2 regions of the Lysinibacillus sp. DFXJR4 genome follow, and region 1 is predicted to be linked to the other one. Evidence: predicted binding sites of a transcription regulator. Region 1 holds the regulator's gene; the other holds the start of a gene.

Region 1 (7,512 bases):
TGATGTGCTTCATAGCGATCACGTAAGCCCTGGATAATTTGAATCGCTTCTTCAACTGTTGGCTCATCAACTTGTATTGGTTGGAAACGACGCTCTAAAGCCGCATCCTTTTCAATATATTTACGATATTCATCTAATGTTGTTGCACCGATACATTGAAGCTCACCACGTGCTAGAGAAGGTTTTAGAATATTTGATGCATCAATTGCCCCCTCTGCACCACCTGCGCCGATTAATGTATGCAATTCATCGATAAATAAAATAACATTTCCTGCTTGGCGAATCTCATCCATCACTTTTTTCAAGCGATCCTCAAATTCACCACGGTATTTTGTACCTGCTACAACTGTTCCCATATCAAGAGTCATGACGCGTTTATCACGAAGAATCTCTGGCACTTCATTATTAATAATTTGCTGTGCTAGACCTTCAGCAATAGCTGTTTTACCTACCCCTGGCTCACCAATTAATACAGGATTGTTTTTTGTACGACGAGATAAAACTTCAATGACACGTGTAATTTCTTTGCTTCGACCTATCACAGGGTCTAAAGAGCCTTCTCGAGCAATTTGTGTTAAGTCTCGCGCAAGGCTATCTAATGTAGGGGTATTGGCAGCCTGGGCAGCTTGTTGGCCAGATTGAGCATTATCATTATTTCCTAGTAGTAATAGCACTTGCTGACGTGCTTTATTTAAGCCGACACCAGCGTTATTTAATACACGAGCAGCCACACCTTCACCTTCACGAATAAGCGCTAATAGCAAATGCTCTGTACCGATATATGAATGACCTAGTTTGCGTGATTCATCAACTGATAGCTCAATGACTTTTTTCGCTCTAGGTGTGTAGTGGACAATCGGACCTACATCCTCTTTTCCTTTTCCAACTAACTCTTCGATACCTGCTTCAATTGTTTGAGGACTAATATCGATGGCCTCTAATGCTTTCGCAGCTATACCACCGCCTTCACGAATAAGCCCTAATAGAATATGCTCTGTTCCTATTGATTCGTGTTTCCAACGAATTGCCTCTTCCTGTGCAAGCTGTAATACTTTTTGTGCGCGTTGTGTAAAACGATTAAACATCATATGAATCCTCTCCTTTTTTTCCTATAATAGGCTTACTCATATTTTCACGAAATAATGCCTCACGAAGCATTTTCGCTCGTACGCGATCGCGCTCAGCAGGTGGTAAAACCTCTCCTGCATAGTGTTGTAAAAATCCTGGTTGCATACAGACAACACACTCGTTTAAAGTTGTCGCCTTAATGCCTTCTATCAACTGTAAATCTACCCCTAAACGAACATTGGACAAGCAGGTAGCTGCCTCTTCGCTCGTTAAAATTCGAGCATGCGTTAAAGTACCTAATGCACGGTATACTCGGTCTTCTAAAGCAAGCTCTGCTTTTTCCATTAGCCTACCTCTTGCATGTCGCTCCTTTTGAATAATTTTTTCGGCGACGCTTTGAATGTCAGCCAAAATATCCTCCTCTGTTTTACCCAGTGTTATTTGATTCGACACTTGGTAAACATTCCCTAAATTTTCGCTACCTTCCCCATATATCCCTCTTACTGTCATTCCTAGCCTTGTCATGGCATTAATAATTTGACTCATTTGAGCTGTTAATGTAAGGGCAGGTAGGTGCATCATAACGGAAGCTCGTAAACCAGTACCGATATTTGTTGGGCAACTTGTAAGATATCCAAAAGTATCACGAAATGCATAAGGTAAAGATTTTTCTAGGGCTCTATCAATTTTATTGGCCTGCTCATATGCCCTTTGCAGCTGAAAACTCGCTGTCATACATTGAATGCGTAAATGGTCTTCTTCATTCACCATAATACTAATTGATTCATCATCAGATAATAGCATGGAGCCAACCTGTTCTTTTTTAGCAAGCTGAGGGCTAATTAAATGCTTTTCTACAAGAATTTGACGCTGTAAGGATGTTAAATCCTTGACGGCAAAATATGAGTAATGATCTTGTAGCTTCGTGCTATCCTGAACAGCGTGTGTTACAGCCTGCTCTACCTGTAATGCCTCATTCTCTGTAAAGGACAGAGGAAAACGATAGCCATCTAAATTTCGTGCAAGACGGATACGTGTACTAATGACTATATCTGAATAATCGTCCTCCACGTTCATCCATGCTGGTGTAGCTCGTTCTAAAAACGATTCAATCATCACGACACATCACCACCTTCAAATTGTAGCTGTTTCTCCAATTCCTTTACTTCATCCCGCAGTTTCGCGGCCTCCTCAAACTGTTCCTCATCTATAGCTACTTTCATAAGTTTACGGATATCTTCTATTTGTTTTTTAATGACGTAAATATTGCTATGAGCGCCGGGCATCTTACCTATATGTTGAGGTCCTGCTTGTATTCGATTAAAGAGCTTTGGTAGGTGCTCGCTAAAGCTGTCATAGCAGCTAGGGCAACCGAATTTTCCTTCTTTTAAAAATCGTTTATACGTAAAGCCACATTGTGGACAAGTTTGTGGTTGTGGCTGCGCCTGTTGTTTTTCATCCACTTTTTGTTGTTGCCATGTCGGTGAGCCAAACCAATTCGATAATAGCTGTTGAATAGATACAGGCTCTTGTTTAAATTCTGCATGAAATGGATGGAACTGCGAGGCGCAGACGTCACAGTAATGATGCTCTACCTTTTGTCCATTTTGAACTTGTGTTACAGTTACCGTCGCATTACGCTGTTTGCAATGTTCGCAAATCATTTCCATCACCTCTCTATTTTTGCTGTTCATATTTGATTGTTGTTAGCATCGCTCTTAATATTCTTGCTCGAATGGTATCCCGTAATGGGAGTGGTAAATCCAGAGTGGAGCGATCAATTGCCGCTAACATTAACTTCGCTTCTCTCTTTGAAATTACCTGCTCATCGATAAGCCGATAAACTAAATCTTCTGCCATTGTTTGCGATGCCCCTCCCTCTATCTGCCTGAGGACATCGTCAATCAAATCGATTTGTGAATTCGCGCGGACACGTAAAATTCGTATGTATCCACCACCACCACGTTTGCTTTCAACAAGATAACCTCGTTCGGCAGTAAATCTAGTATTGATCACATAATTTATTTGTGAGGGCACACATTGGAATTTATCAGCTATTTCACTGCGCTTAATTTCAATATGCCCTTCTCCACCTAATTCAAGTACTTGCTTCAAGTAGCCTTCTATGATGTCTGATATATTACGCATTAGGAATACACCTCGCTTACTTCACTGACTTTGACTATCTTTGACTTTCTTTGAGTATATTATACAAAACGCTTGAAAATAATTGCAATGATTTCGCCTATAGAAAAATTAATAGCAACCATTTTTTCATTCAAACGCTTGAAAAATCGCTATTCATGCTAGATATCTTAACGGTCGTATGTCTAATGTACCCTTTTTCGTGATGAAAAAAACGCAAGCATATGCAATTAGCATATACTTGCGTCGATAAAAATTATACCCAGCGACCAACAATTGGGTAATGCCATGGTTCATCAGATAAAGCCTTTACAATTCCAATAATCGGTACGACAAACAACATAATACCGAAAATAATTAGGAATGGTAAACCAACGAGTACAAAACTTAGTACCACAGAAATTGCAATTAAAACACCCATTATAATTTGGAACAGTAGTGCTTGAATGGAAATAGCTTTTACTTCCTCATCAGAACTAATTAAGAAAAATAAAATTGGTACTAACCATGGCGCAAAAAACGGACTTGCGTGTATGATTACCTTAGACCATTTAGCTTCCATTTATATCAACCCTTCTTTTTTAAATTTTCCTTTGTTTTATGTACTACTATTTACGGAACTATACCCTGAATAGTTTCATTGTATGTTGTATTTTTAAAAAATTCTTTGGGAAAGGCATGTGAGACACTATGGAATTTAATAACACACTAGCAAACGAATACGAAAAGGGTATTCGTCGAACATTACCTAGTTACGATGCCATGCTACGGTTAACACAAACCTTTTATCAATACACACTATCTGAGAAAGCTGAATTGCTAATAGTTGGCTCTGGGAGCGGCAATGAAATTTTACAACTTGCAGAGCATAAACCAACTTGGTCATTTGTGGGCATCGATCCTTCTGAGGCCATGTTACATGTAGCGGAGGAACGATTAAAATCTTTGCCTAATCAAATTTCATTATACCAGGGAACTATGCTGGATACGAAGTTACCCTCTGGAGAGTTTGATGCAGCTAGCTGTATTTTAGTGCTGCATTTTATCAATGGGACTCAAGAAAAGCTTGCAACATTGAAAGAAATAGCAAATAATTTAAAGCCTGGTGCACCATTTGTTCTTGTTTCAAAATATGGGCAGCCTGGCTCTTTAGAGACCGAACTACAATTTGATTTATGGCGGGCCTATTGGCTGCAGCATACAAAGCTATCTTCCTTAGAGGTAGCTGATATGGAAAAATCCATACGCTCCCTTTCTTTTATGCCTGAGGAGGATATTTTAACACTACTTCAAGAGGCAGGATTTACAAAACCATCCAGATTTTTTGCCACTACTTTATTTGGTGGATGGATATGCTATAAGGAAATCTAAAAATAATTTTGCCTTGGCGTAATTGTAGCTGCCACTTTGCTTTCGATGAAGATAAATGTATTACTCTATGAGGACGATTATTCCTAGAAAATTAAAATCAACAGAATTGGGGTGAACGCTGTGATACGCACAATCGGGATTACGAAGGATCAACAACTCATAAAGGGTTTTCCTATCGAGGAAATAAACAATAATCATTTTGAATGGTATTGGGTCGATTTTGATTGCCCTACTACTGAAGAAGAGCTGCTATTGGATACGTTTTTTCATTTTCACCCACTTGCTATAGAAGACTGCTTATTGCGTTTACAGCGACCAAAGCTCGATTTTTATGATGATTTCCATTTCTTTGTTATTCATAGAGTGAATGAAGAATTAGCAGCAGAGGAAGTTAATATTTTTGTTTCCAATAAATTTATTGTAACCTTTCATAAAAATACTGCTCCCGAAATCGATAGAGTGCAGAATATGCTAGAAAAGCAACCGAAAAATTGGGAACGTGGTACAGTGTATTTAACCTATCAGGTAATCGATAAAATCGTTGACAATTACTTCCCACTTGTCTATAAAATTGAGGATCATTTGAATGCACTAGAAGATGAATTAAACTATCAAAGTAATCTAAATGCCATGAAAATCGTATTCGAATTTCGTAGTGACTTACTTGATTTACGGCGCACAATTCTACCAATGCGCGATTTATTATATCGGATTCTTAATTCATATCGATTCTCACTAAATAAATCAGAACGAGCTTATTTCGGAGATATTTATGATCACTTGCTAAAGCTAACAGAAATGGTGGAATCCAACCGTGAGCTGACGGCCGATATGCGCGACAGCTATATGGCAATGAGCTCCAGTCGTATGAATGGCATTATGATGACCTTAACCATCGTGTCAACAATCTTTATTCCATTAACCTTTATTGCAGGTGTATATGGGATGAACTTTGACAATATGCCTGAGCTTCATGGCAAATACAGCTACTTTATCGTCCTAGCTATTATGATACTTATTGTGATCTTTATGCTGGCGGTCTTTAAATGGAAGGGCTGGTTCAAATTATTTAAACCTTAATCAATTTCGCCTTGGCGTAATTGCGTCCGGATTTTGAATTGTGCCCTCACAATTCATTCCTTTTAAAATCCGTGACATCCGCCGGGGGCTTTATCTTCATTCAGTAGGTGTTTGCACACCCACTGAAAAGGAACCTAAACCGCATTCTTCTCATCACCTGTAGAGGTGGGAGTCTTCTGCTGAATGAAGATAAATATAGAATAGGCATCTTAGAAGGTTATCTAGGATGCCTGCTCTACATTAATAGGGTCCACGATCATCAATTTTGTTTTCCCCTTGCTGTGGGAATAAAAAGTATGCAAGTACACCAGAAACTAATGTTGCACAAATAGTAATTAACAACTGCTCCACGTCTGGCACTTCAGCATAATAGTTACGTAGCATATAAACCGAACCGATTGCGACAATTACCATCACGGGTATGACAAACTTGAAACGTTTCTTCTCCATTTAAATAATACCTCCTCATTCTTTTTACGCTCAATTATTACTTTCTAAACAGTTCGTATTTTACAGGTTTCCCATTTTAAATACAAACCACCTGGGATACTTTCAATCGTCTATTTCATGACATTTAAACAATAGTCATTAAAAAAATAATAGAAATAAATGAAAATTTTAACCAAATATACGACAAAAAATAGTAGAATAGATTAAATACCATATATTTCGCAAACTTACAAACGTAGCAATTCCAACATAAGGATAAATAGTTTAAGTTTACTATAAATTTATATACTTAAAATGGATTTATAAAGAATGGAGCAAACAACAATGAGTTGGTTTACAAAAAAGAACGATTCAAGCTACTCAATTACAATAGCACCTGAAAACTATAAAAAAAATGTACAGTTGGATATCTCTAACCATCCAAAACTTCAAAAACAATTACAACTTTTAAATTTAACGGTTGAGGATTTAGCCATTATTAAACAGTTACAGCCTTTAGCAAAGGATTTAATCCCTGAAATGGTTGATCAATTCTATGCAGCCATTAGCTTAAGTCAAGATTTATTAGATATTATTAATAGAACTTCACAGATTGATCGTTTAAAGGTTACTTTACATAAGCACCTTAGTGATATTTTTGAAAGCCGTATCAACGACTCCTATATTGACGAACGAAAGGCAATTGCAGAAACCCACGTTCGAATCGGTCTTCAATCAAAATGGTATATCGCCTCATTTCAGTCTTTAACTTCAACATTTACAAGCTTTGCTAACAAATTAGATATTTCAAAGCATGATGCGATTCTTGCTATCAATGCCTTCTGTAAAATTATTAACTTTGAGCAACAGCTTGTCATTGAAGCCTACGAAAAAGAGGAAGAACGTATACGCACAGCAGCAGATGAAACAAAGCATGCACTTGTGACAACTATTCAAAGCACAGCTGAGGAGCTGAACGCTATTAGTGATGAAACAGCGGCTTCCCTATTAGTTATCTCCTCTCAAACAGATGATATTGCGGTAGCCACTAAGCAAGGTTTAAGCTTTGTTGCTGATACGAAGGAAAAATCTAGACGTGGCCAACAGCAGTTACAAGAGCAAAACGATTTAATACAAATTATTTTACAAAGTGTAAATGGTCTTGAGGTCACAATGAATCAGTTACGCACCTCCTCTCAAAAGATTTCCGAGATTGTTGGACTAGTAACAGGTATTGCAGATCAAACAAATCTATTAGCATTGAATGCATCTATTGAGGCAGCTCGCGCTGGGGAGCATGGTAAAGGCTTTGCTGTTGTAGCAGAGGAAGTACGAAAGCTTGCTGAAGAGACAAAAAATGCTGTACAAAATGTTTCTCATCTCATTAAAGAAACGGAAAGTAATATTACAACCATGTCG
Region 2 (7,512 bases), on a different contig from region 1:
TATTGCAGATAAAAAAGCAGGACATGCAGTGTCACGAGAGGGCATGTTAGCAGCGACTGAATGGCTTGCACAGCATTTGGCATAATAAGATGCATCTGCTATGATAAGGTTAACACTACGCCGAAAGGAGAAATAAAATGGATCAAGATATGAAAGATAGCATGTTAGGTGCATTAGAGAATGTAATTGACCCTGAGCTTGGTATTGATATAGTCAACTTAGGTTTAGTATATGATGTGGATTTAGATGATGAGGGTGTGGCGACTGTTACTATGACATTAACATCTATGGGGTGCCCGCTCGGACCAGTCATTGTGGACCAAGTTAATACAGCTCTAGGTGAACTTCCAGAAGTAAAATCAACAAATGTCAACATTGTATGGAACCCACCATGGTCAAAGGATAAAATGTCACGCTATGCCAAAATGGCGTTAGGTGTTCGATAAATCAATTTCGCCTTGGCGTAATTGTAGCTGTCGCTTTGCTTTCGCTACAGAAAACATTTGTAGCTGTCGCTTCGCTTTCGCACAGATAAATAGCCACAGGACGTTGCGTTTTTAGACTGAGTTCCGCTATTTCAGTAGTTGTTTGGACACCTACTGAAATGAAAGAAGATAAATAAATCCCCGCTTATAACGGTAAGCGGGGATTTAACTTGTAACGATTTAATCGATACGGCATATTTGCAATGGACAATTCTCACAGGCAATTTCATCCTTTAAAAATTGTAAATCGTGAATGGTAATATAGCCTTTATCAAAAGATAAAATATGATGCTTTTTTAAATCATTGAGCATGCGATTAATCATTTCTCGGCTCGTTCCACACAAATTTGCAATTTCTGTATTGGTTAAAGGGCAATCGATAAAAATAGTGTTATTTTCTAAAAGTTTGCCATAGGTATTCGAAAGTCGAATTAGGGTTGAAAATAAAGCGCCTTTTTTACCATTTAACACTAAATCGCGTAAACGACTTTGATGCTTTAAATTTTCTGCCTGTAGCCACTTCATATACTCCACCATAAGAGTAGGTTGTTCTACTAATAAGAGCTCTAACGATTGGCGGCTTAAAACATATAGCGTAGAAGACTCTAAAACCTTTGCAGTCATAGAATTATAAGAAAGATTACAAAATAATGAACCCTCTCCAATAATGCTGTCTGGACCACATATCCGAATGGTTAATTCCTTACCGCTCTCCGTTTCTTGGCTTATTGACACAACTCCCGTTTTAATATAGTAGATTTCCTTTGCCCGTTCACCCTCTAAAAAAATTTTATTCCCTTTATTTACTTTAATAAATATTCCATGCTTTTGAAAAAGATCATGAATTTTCTCATGCATATTATCCATTAATACCATATCTTCTACACATCGCTTTCTTTTTGTAATAATTGGCTATTATCACAAAAGAATGGTGGATTTCGATATAAAAACGAAGAAACATACTATTATTATAACGCAATTTCAATTTTTAAGTGTAAATTTTTAGTGCTTTTCCTTTGTCATATTTTATAGGTTCATGTAAAATAAAGTTAGTCAAAAAAGGTCAAACATTTTTAAGGTTAAAAGAATGGGTATAGAAATTATGCTAAACATTATTGAAAAGGAGTGCTAATTATGCAGTTTCAACAAACAGATAACCAAAAGCCCTTAGAGCAATTTGGACGAAATTTAGTTGAAGAAGTTAAAAATGGCAAAATGGACCCTGTTATTGGTCGTGATGAGGAAATTCGCAATGTTATTCGTATTTTAACACGTAAAACAAAAAATAATCCTGTGTTAATCGGAGAGCCTGGTGTCGGTAAGACAGCTATTGTTGAGGGATTAGCACAACGTATTGTAAAAGGGGATGTCCCTGAGGGTTTAAAAGAATGCGTCTTGTATGAGCTTGATATGAGTGCTCTCATTGCTGGAGCAAGCTATCGAGGTCAATTTGAAGAGCGCTTAAAGGGCGTTTTAAAGGAAGTAAAGGAATCTGAAGGACGGATTATTTTATTTATTGATGAAATTCATACCATTGTAGGTGCAGGAAAAACAGATGGAGCAATGGATGCTGGAAATATGCTGAAACCAATGCTTGCACGTGGGGAGCTTCATTGTATTGGTGCCACAACATTAGATGAATATCGAATGTATATTGAAAAAGATCCAGCTTTAGAGCGACGCTTCCAGCAAGTACTTGTGCGTGAGCCTTCAATAGAAGATACAGTTTCTATTTTACGTGGCCTTAAGGAGCGCTTTGAGCTACATCATGCGGTACGTATCCATGATCGTGCTATTGTAGCGGCGGCGGAACTTTCAAATCGTTATATCACAGAGCGTTTTCTACCAGATAAAGCTATTGATTTAATCGATGAAGCATGTGCCATGATCCGAACTGAAATAGATTCTATGCCACAAGAATTGGATGCTGTGACACGTCGTATTATGCAGCTAGAAATTGAGGAGCAGGCACTGCGTAAAGAAAAAGATGAGGCAAGTAAAAAACGGTTAGAGCAATTGCGCGGGGAGTTAACAAAGCTCAAGGAATCCTCAGAAGGCATGCGCAAACAATGGGAAGCAGAAAAAGAAGCTTTACATGGTATTCAAAAGAAGCGTGAAACACTAGACAAATATCGCCGTGATTTAGATGAGGCGGAAAGCAAATATGATTTAAATAAAGCTGCTGAATTACGTCATGGGAAAATACCTACTTTGGAAAAGGAAATTCAGGAAATGGAGAAACAATTAGAGAGTGGTACGGAATCACGCATCTTGCGTGAAGAAGTAACTGCTGAAGAAATTGCTGCCATTGTTTCTCGTTGGACAGGGATACCCGTGACGAAATTAGTGGAGGGTGAGCGTGAAAAGTTATTGCGCTTAAAGGACACATTGCATGAGCGTGTCGTTGGACAAGATAATGCTGTTCAGCTTGTTACAGAAGCGGTATGGCGTGCAAGAGCAGGTATCAAGGATCCGCATCGTCCAATTGGTAGCTTTTTATTTCTTGGACCAACAGGTGTTGGTAAAACTGAGCTTGCCAAAGCTTTAGCTGCTCAGTTGTTTGATTCAGAGGATCACTTTATTCGTATTGATATGAGTGAATACATGGAGAAACATAGCGTATCACGTCTTGTAGGTGCACCCCCAGGTTATGTTGGTTATGAGGAAGGGGGACAATTAACAGAGGCTGTTCGTCGTAATCCGTATTCTGTTGTCCTTCTAGATGAAATTGAAAAAGCACACCCAGATGTAGCAAATATTTTATTGCAAATTTTAGATGATGGTCGCATTACGGATAGCCAGGGTCGTATGGTTAACTTTACAAACACTGTAGTGATTTTAACATCTAATATTGGGTCTAATTATTTAATGGAGGCGCAAGAAGGAGATGTAGCAGTTGAAGATTTAGTGATGGCAGCATTGCGTCAGCACTTTAAACCAGAGCTGTTGAATCGTATGGATGATATCATTATGTTCCACGCACTATCAGATGACCATTTCACTGCCATTGCTTGGAAATATGTTGAACAGCTGGTCAAACGAGTGGCAGAACAGGAGATTACTCTACTGGTGGATCAAGAAGTAATTGACTGGGTTGTCCAACAGGGTGCAGATGCACAATTTGGTGCAAGACCATTAAAACGCTTCGTTCAACGTTATATCGAAACGGCCGTAGCGAAGGAATTACTACGTGGTGAGGTTTTACCAGGAGAAACATTGCATGTTAGAATGCATGATGGCCAATGTGTCGTTGAAAAATAAACAAGAAAAAACCTGTTTCACGTAAAATGAAACAGGTTTTTTAATTAATGATGGTCTGTCGCTTCTGGTGTTGGCTCGTTTGGTAAAATTGCACCAATAATAAAAATTAAAATGGAGAATACAACAGAAACGATTGCACCTGATTTAAAATCAAATGGTGCACCAAGTACAGAGCTTACTACATAGTTTAACATTGATACTAGTATAAATGACCATATGAATGTTATGATATATTGCATTAATTTCACCTCAACCGAACTTTTTATATTATAAAGTTTTACTACATATTCATTATCATATCATAACATAAATCGAAAAAAAAAGAAGCTTTTCTGTGAAACATGGCGAAATTGTCACAACAAGTGTTTAGAGTTTTTTTAGTAGTATTGATTGTTCTGCTTGCATAGTGTGGTAAGTTACTTCATCACATATTTCAAGTGCTCAATAAGTGGGGGTCACATTCAAATAGAGTGGAGAGAGAAGTTACTCAACAAGAAATGTAGACGACCCATATAATAAAAGAGAGCCACTATTATTAAGACCCCATTCCAACATCTACCAGTCCCTTCCATTCATATTAGGGCAATGGGCATTAATTTTAATTCATCTTGCACCCCTCCTTCATTATGAGTTATAATTATGACCAGTTACTAATAATTGATAGTAAGAAAGCAGAGGGGTTGCTAAATGAACGCTGGTATTATAGGAATAGGCAAATACGTTCCAGAGAAGGTTATGACAAATTTTGATTTAGAAAAAATTATGGATACTTCAGATGAATGGATTCGAACTCGAACAGGGATCGAAGAGCGTCATTTTGCCGCAGACAATCAGGAAACTTCAGATTTAGCAGTTGCTGCAGCAAGAGAGGCTATTGCAAATGCAGGTATTACACCTGAAGAAATCGGTTTAATCCTAGTAGCCACAGTAACACAAGATCAAACATTTCCAAGTGTAGCATGTATGGTTCAGGAGCAAATTGGTGCAGTGAATGCAGCAGCGATGGACCAGGCTGCAGCTTGTGCAGGATTTATATATAGTTTAGTGACAGCAAAGCATTTTGTAGAAGCAAATGCTTATAAATATGTCTTAGTAGTAGGTGTTGAAAAGCTATCAAAGGTTATCGACTGGAATGATCGTAATACGGCTGTGTTATTCGGTGACGGAGCGAGTGCAGCGATAGTTGGCCCCGTATCAGAAGGTAGAGGCATATTATCATTTGAACTCGGTGCTGATGGTACAGGTGGAAAGAATCTGTATTTAACACAGCAAGATACTATTGCCATGAATGGTCGAGAAGTGTTTAAATTTGCTGTGCGCCAGATGGGTGAGTCTGCCGTTAATGTACTAGATAAAGCAGGCTTAACAAAAGAAGATGTGGACTTCTTAGTGCCACATCAGGCAAATATCCGAATTATGGAGTCTGCTCGAGAACGACTGGAGCTACCACCTGAAAAAATGTCAAAAACCATTCATAAATATGGTAATACTTCAGCAGCATCCATTGGCATTTCCTTGGTTGAAGAGCTTGAAGCAGGTAAGATTAAAGATGATGATTTATTGGTACTTGTTGGATTTGGCGGCGGTTTAACATGGGGCGCTGTTGCAATTCGATGGGGAAAATAATAAAGAAAAATGCTTGAGGGGAGTAAGACAATGAGTAAACGACGAGTAGTAATTACAGGAATTGGCGCAGTTACACCACTAGGAAATAGCATCGAAGAAACTTGGACTAACATTAAAGCTGGAAAATCTGGTATTGGCGAATTAACACGTTTAAATAAGGATCTTTTCGCAGCAAAAATTGCTGCTGAAGTGAAAGACTTTGATATTGAAAAATATATTGATCGTAAAGAAGCTCGTAAAATGGATCGCTTTACACATTATGCCCTTGCAGCGTCTATCATGGCAATGGAAGATGCACAATTAACAATTGATGAGGAGCTAGCACCACGTGCAGGTGTTTGGATTGGCTCTGGTATCGGTGGTATGGAGACATATGAACAACAATTTTTAACGTTCCAAGAGCGTGGTGCAAGACGTGTAAGCCCATTCTTTATTCCGATGATGATTCCAGATATGGCTTCAGGTCAAGTGTCGATACATTTAGGCGCAAAGGGTATTAACTCTTGCTCAGTGACTGCATGTGCTTCTGGTACAAACTCAATTGGTGATGCATTTAAAGTAATTGAACGTGGTGACGCAGATGTAATGATTTCGGGTGGAGCTGAATCACCGATCGTGACGATGGCTGTTGCAGGCTTCTGTGCCAATACAGCACTATCTTTAAATACAGATCCAAAAGCAGCTTGCCGTCCATTCGATAAAAATCGAGATGGTTTTATTATTGGTGAGGGTGCAGGTATTGTTATTCTAGAGGAATACGAGCATGCCAAAGCACGCGGTGCAAAAATCTATGCAGAAGTACTTGGCTACGGTGCAACAGGAGATGCTCATCATATTACGGCTCCTGCACCAGAAGGAGAGGGTGCTGCACGTGCAATGCTACAAGCGTTAGCGGATGGAGGCGTGGAACCTTCACAGGTTGATTATATTAATGCACATGGAACAAGCACACCTTATAATGATTTATTTGAAACACAGGCAGTAAAAAAAGCCTTTGGTGAGCACGCGTATCAACTAGCAATGAGTTCTACAAAATCGATGACAGGGCACTTATTAGGTGCTGCTGGTGGTATTGAAGCTATTTTTACAGCGTTAGCACTGAAAGAAGGTATTTTACCGCCAACAATTAATTTACATGAGCCAGACCCAGAATGCGATTTAGACTATGTTCCAAATGAAGCTAGAGAAGCAAACATTGTGTACGCAATGAGTAATTCACTTGGCTTTGGTGGGCATAATGCTAGTATTCTATTTAAAAAATACGAGGGATAATTACTAAATTTTAAAAAACGTCAGCCAAATTTTACAAGGCTGACGTCTTTTTTTCTTTTTTTTCGAATAGATGATAATGAGAAATAAATTGAAAGGATGCTGCGACCATGTTCCGTCTCTTTTTATTTTTAATGAGCTACGGTTTACTAATTCTCTCAGTAGGGAATCTTATATTGTATTTGAATTATCGAACACTTGGGTACTCCTGGATCGTTGTCTTTAAATTTATGATGCATACAACAGAATTTTATATAGCTCTAGGATCAGCTATTGTGCTAGGAGCTATTGTCCTTGATCTTCGTTTTGAAAAAATTTCTAGCCAAGAAGATAAAGTATGAACTTTAGTATACCCTAAATTTGGTCAAGCATTAAATCCATTTTTATTTACGTGTACGGCCAAGGCCCATTGCTTCTTCCATGCGTTTTAATGTAGCACTTGCAATAGCATTTGCCTTTTCGGCACCTTCATCTAAAATAATATCTAATTCGGAAGATTCTACCAAATGATAGAACTTCTCTTGAATTGGTGTCAGGTGATCAATAACTGCTGTGGCAACACCCTGTTTGAATCCACCATAGCCTACACCTTCATATTTTTTCACAAGATCCTCGATAGCAATGCCTGAAATAGCTGATTCGATTGTTAGTAGGTTAGAAACACCAGGTTTATTTTCCATGTCAAATGCGACAATACCATCAGAGTCAGTGACAGCCGATTTAATTTTCTTTTCAATATCTTTTGCTGTATCTAAAAGCTTAATGGTTGCTTTTGTATTTGGATCAGACTTACTCATTTTTTTCGTAGGCTCCTGCAATGATTTAATGCGGGCTCCTGCCTTTGGTAATTGGATTTCAGGAATCGTTAAAA

What was found. The regulator CtsR, encoded in region 1, represses protease genes until heat stress. The targets are predictions, from matches to a motif close to ATGGTCAATAAAGGTCAAACA.
Region 2: a site for CtsR is predicted at 1,535-1,555, ahead of AC2CGN_RS16000 (ATP-dependent Clp protease ATP-binding subunit). Genes of this name have one in related genera too.

The regions. Positions count from the first base shown of each region.
Region 1 covers NZ_JBXUNW010000007.1:63,886-71,397, forward strand. Annotated here, with positions in the region: gene AC2CGN_RS15410 (ATP-dependent Clp protease ATP-binding subunit) at 1-1,088, opposite strand, end outside; gene mcsB (protein-arginine kinase McsB) at 1,078-2,187, opposite strand; gene AC2CGN_RS15420 (UvrB/UvrC motif-containing protein) at 2,184-2,732, opposite strand; gene AC2CGN_RS15425 (CtsR family transcriptional regulator) at 2,746-3,216, opposite strand; gene AC2CGN_RS15430 (DUF4870 domain-containing protein) at 3,470-3,775, opposite strand; gene AC2CGN_RS15435 (class I SAM-dependent methyltransferase) at 3,904-4,584, shown strand; gene corA (magnesium/cobalt transporter CorA) at 4,705-5,664, shown strand; gene AC2CGN_RS15445 (hypothetical protein) at 5,905-6,114, opposite strand; gene AC2CGN_RS15450 (protoglobin domain-containing protein) at 6,439-7,512, shown strand, end outside.
Region 2 covers NZ_JBXUNW010000008.1:12,213-19,724, forward strand. Annotated here, with positions in the region: gene AC2CGN_RS15985 (serine aminopeptidase domain-containing protein) at 1-85, shown strand, start outside; gene AC2CGN_RS15990 (metal-sulfur cluster assembly factor) at 138-446, shown strand; gene AC2CGN_RS15995 (Crp/Fnr family transcriptional regulator) at 666-1,352, opposite strand; gene AC2CGN_RS16000 (ATP-dependent Clp protease ATP-binding subunit) at 1,620-3,746, shown strand; gene AC2CGN_RS16005 (YjzD family protein) at 3,791-3,985, opposite strand; gene AC2CGN_RS16010 (beta-ketoacyl-ACP synthase III) at 4,434-5,372, shown strand; gene fabF (beta-ketoacyl-ACP synthase II) at 5,403-6,644, shown strand; gene AC2CGN_RS16020 (YuzI family membrane protein) at 6,752-6,982, shown strand; gene trpS (tryptophan--tRNA ligase) at 7,025-7,512, opposite strand, start outside.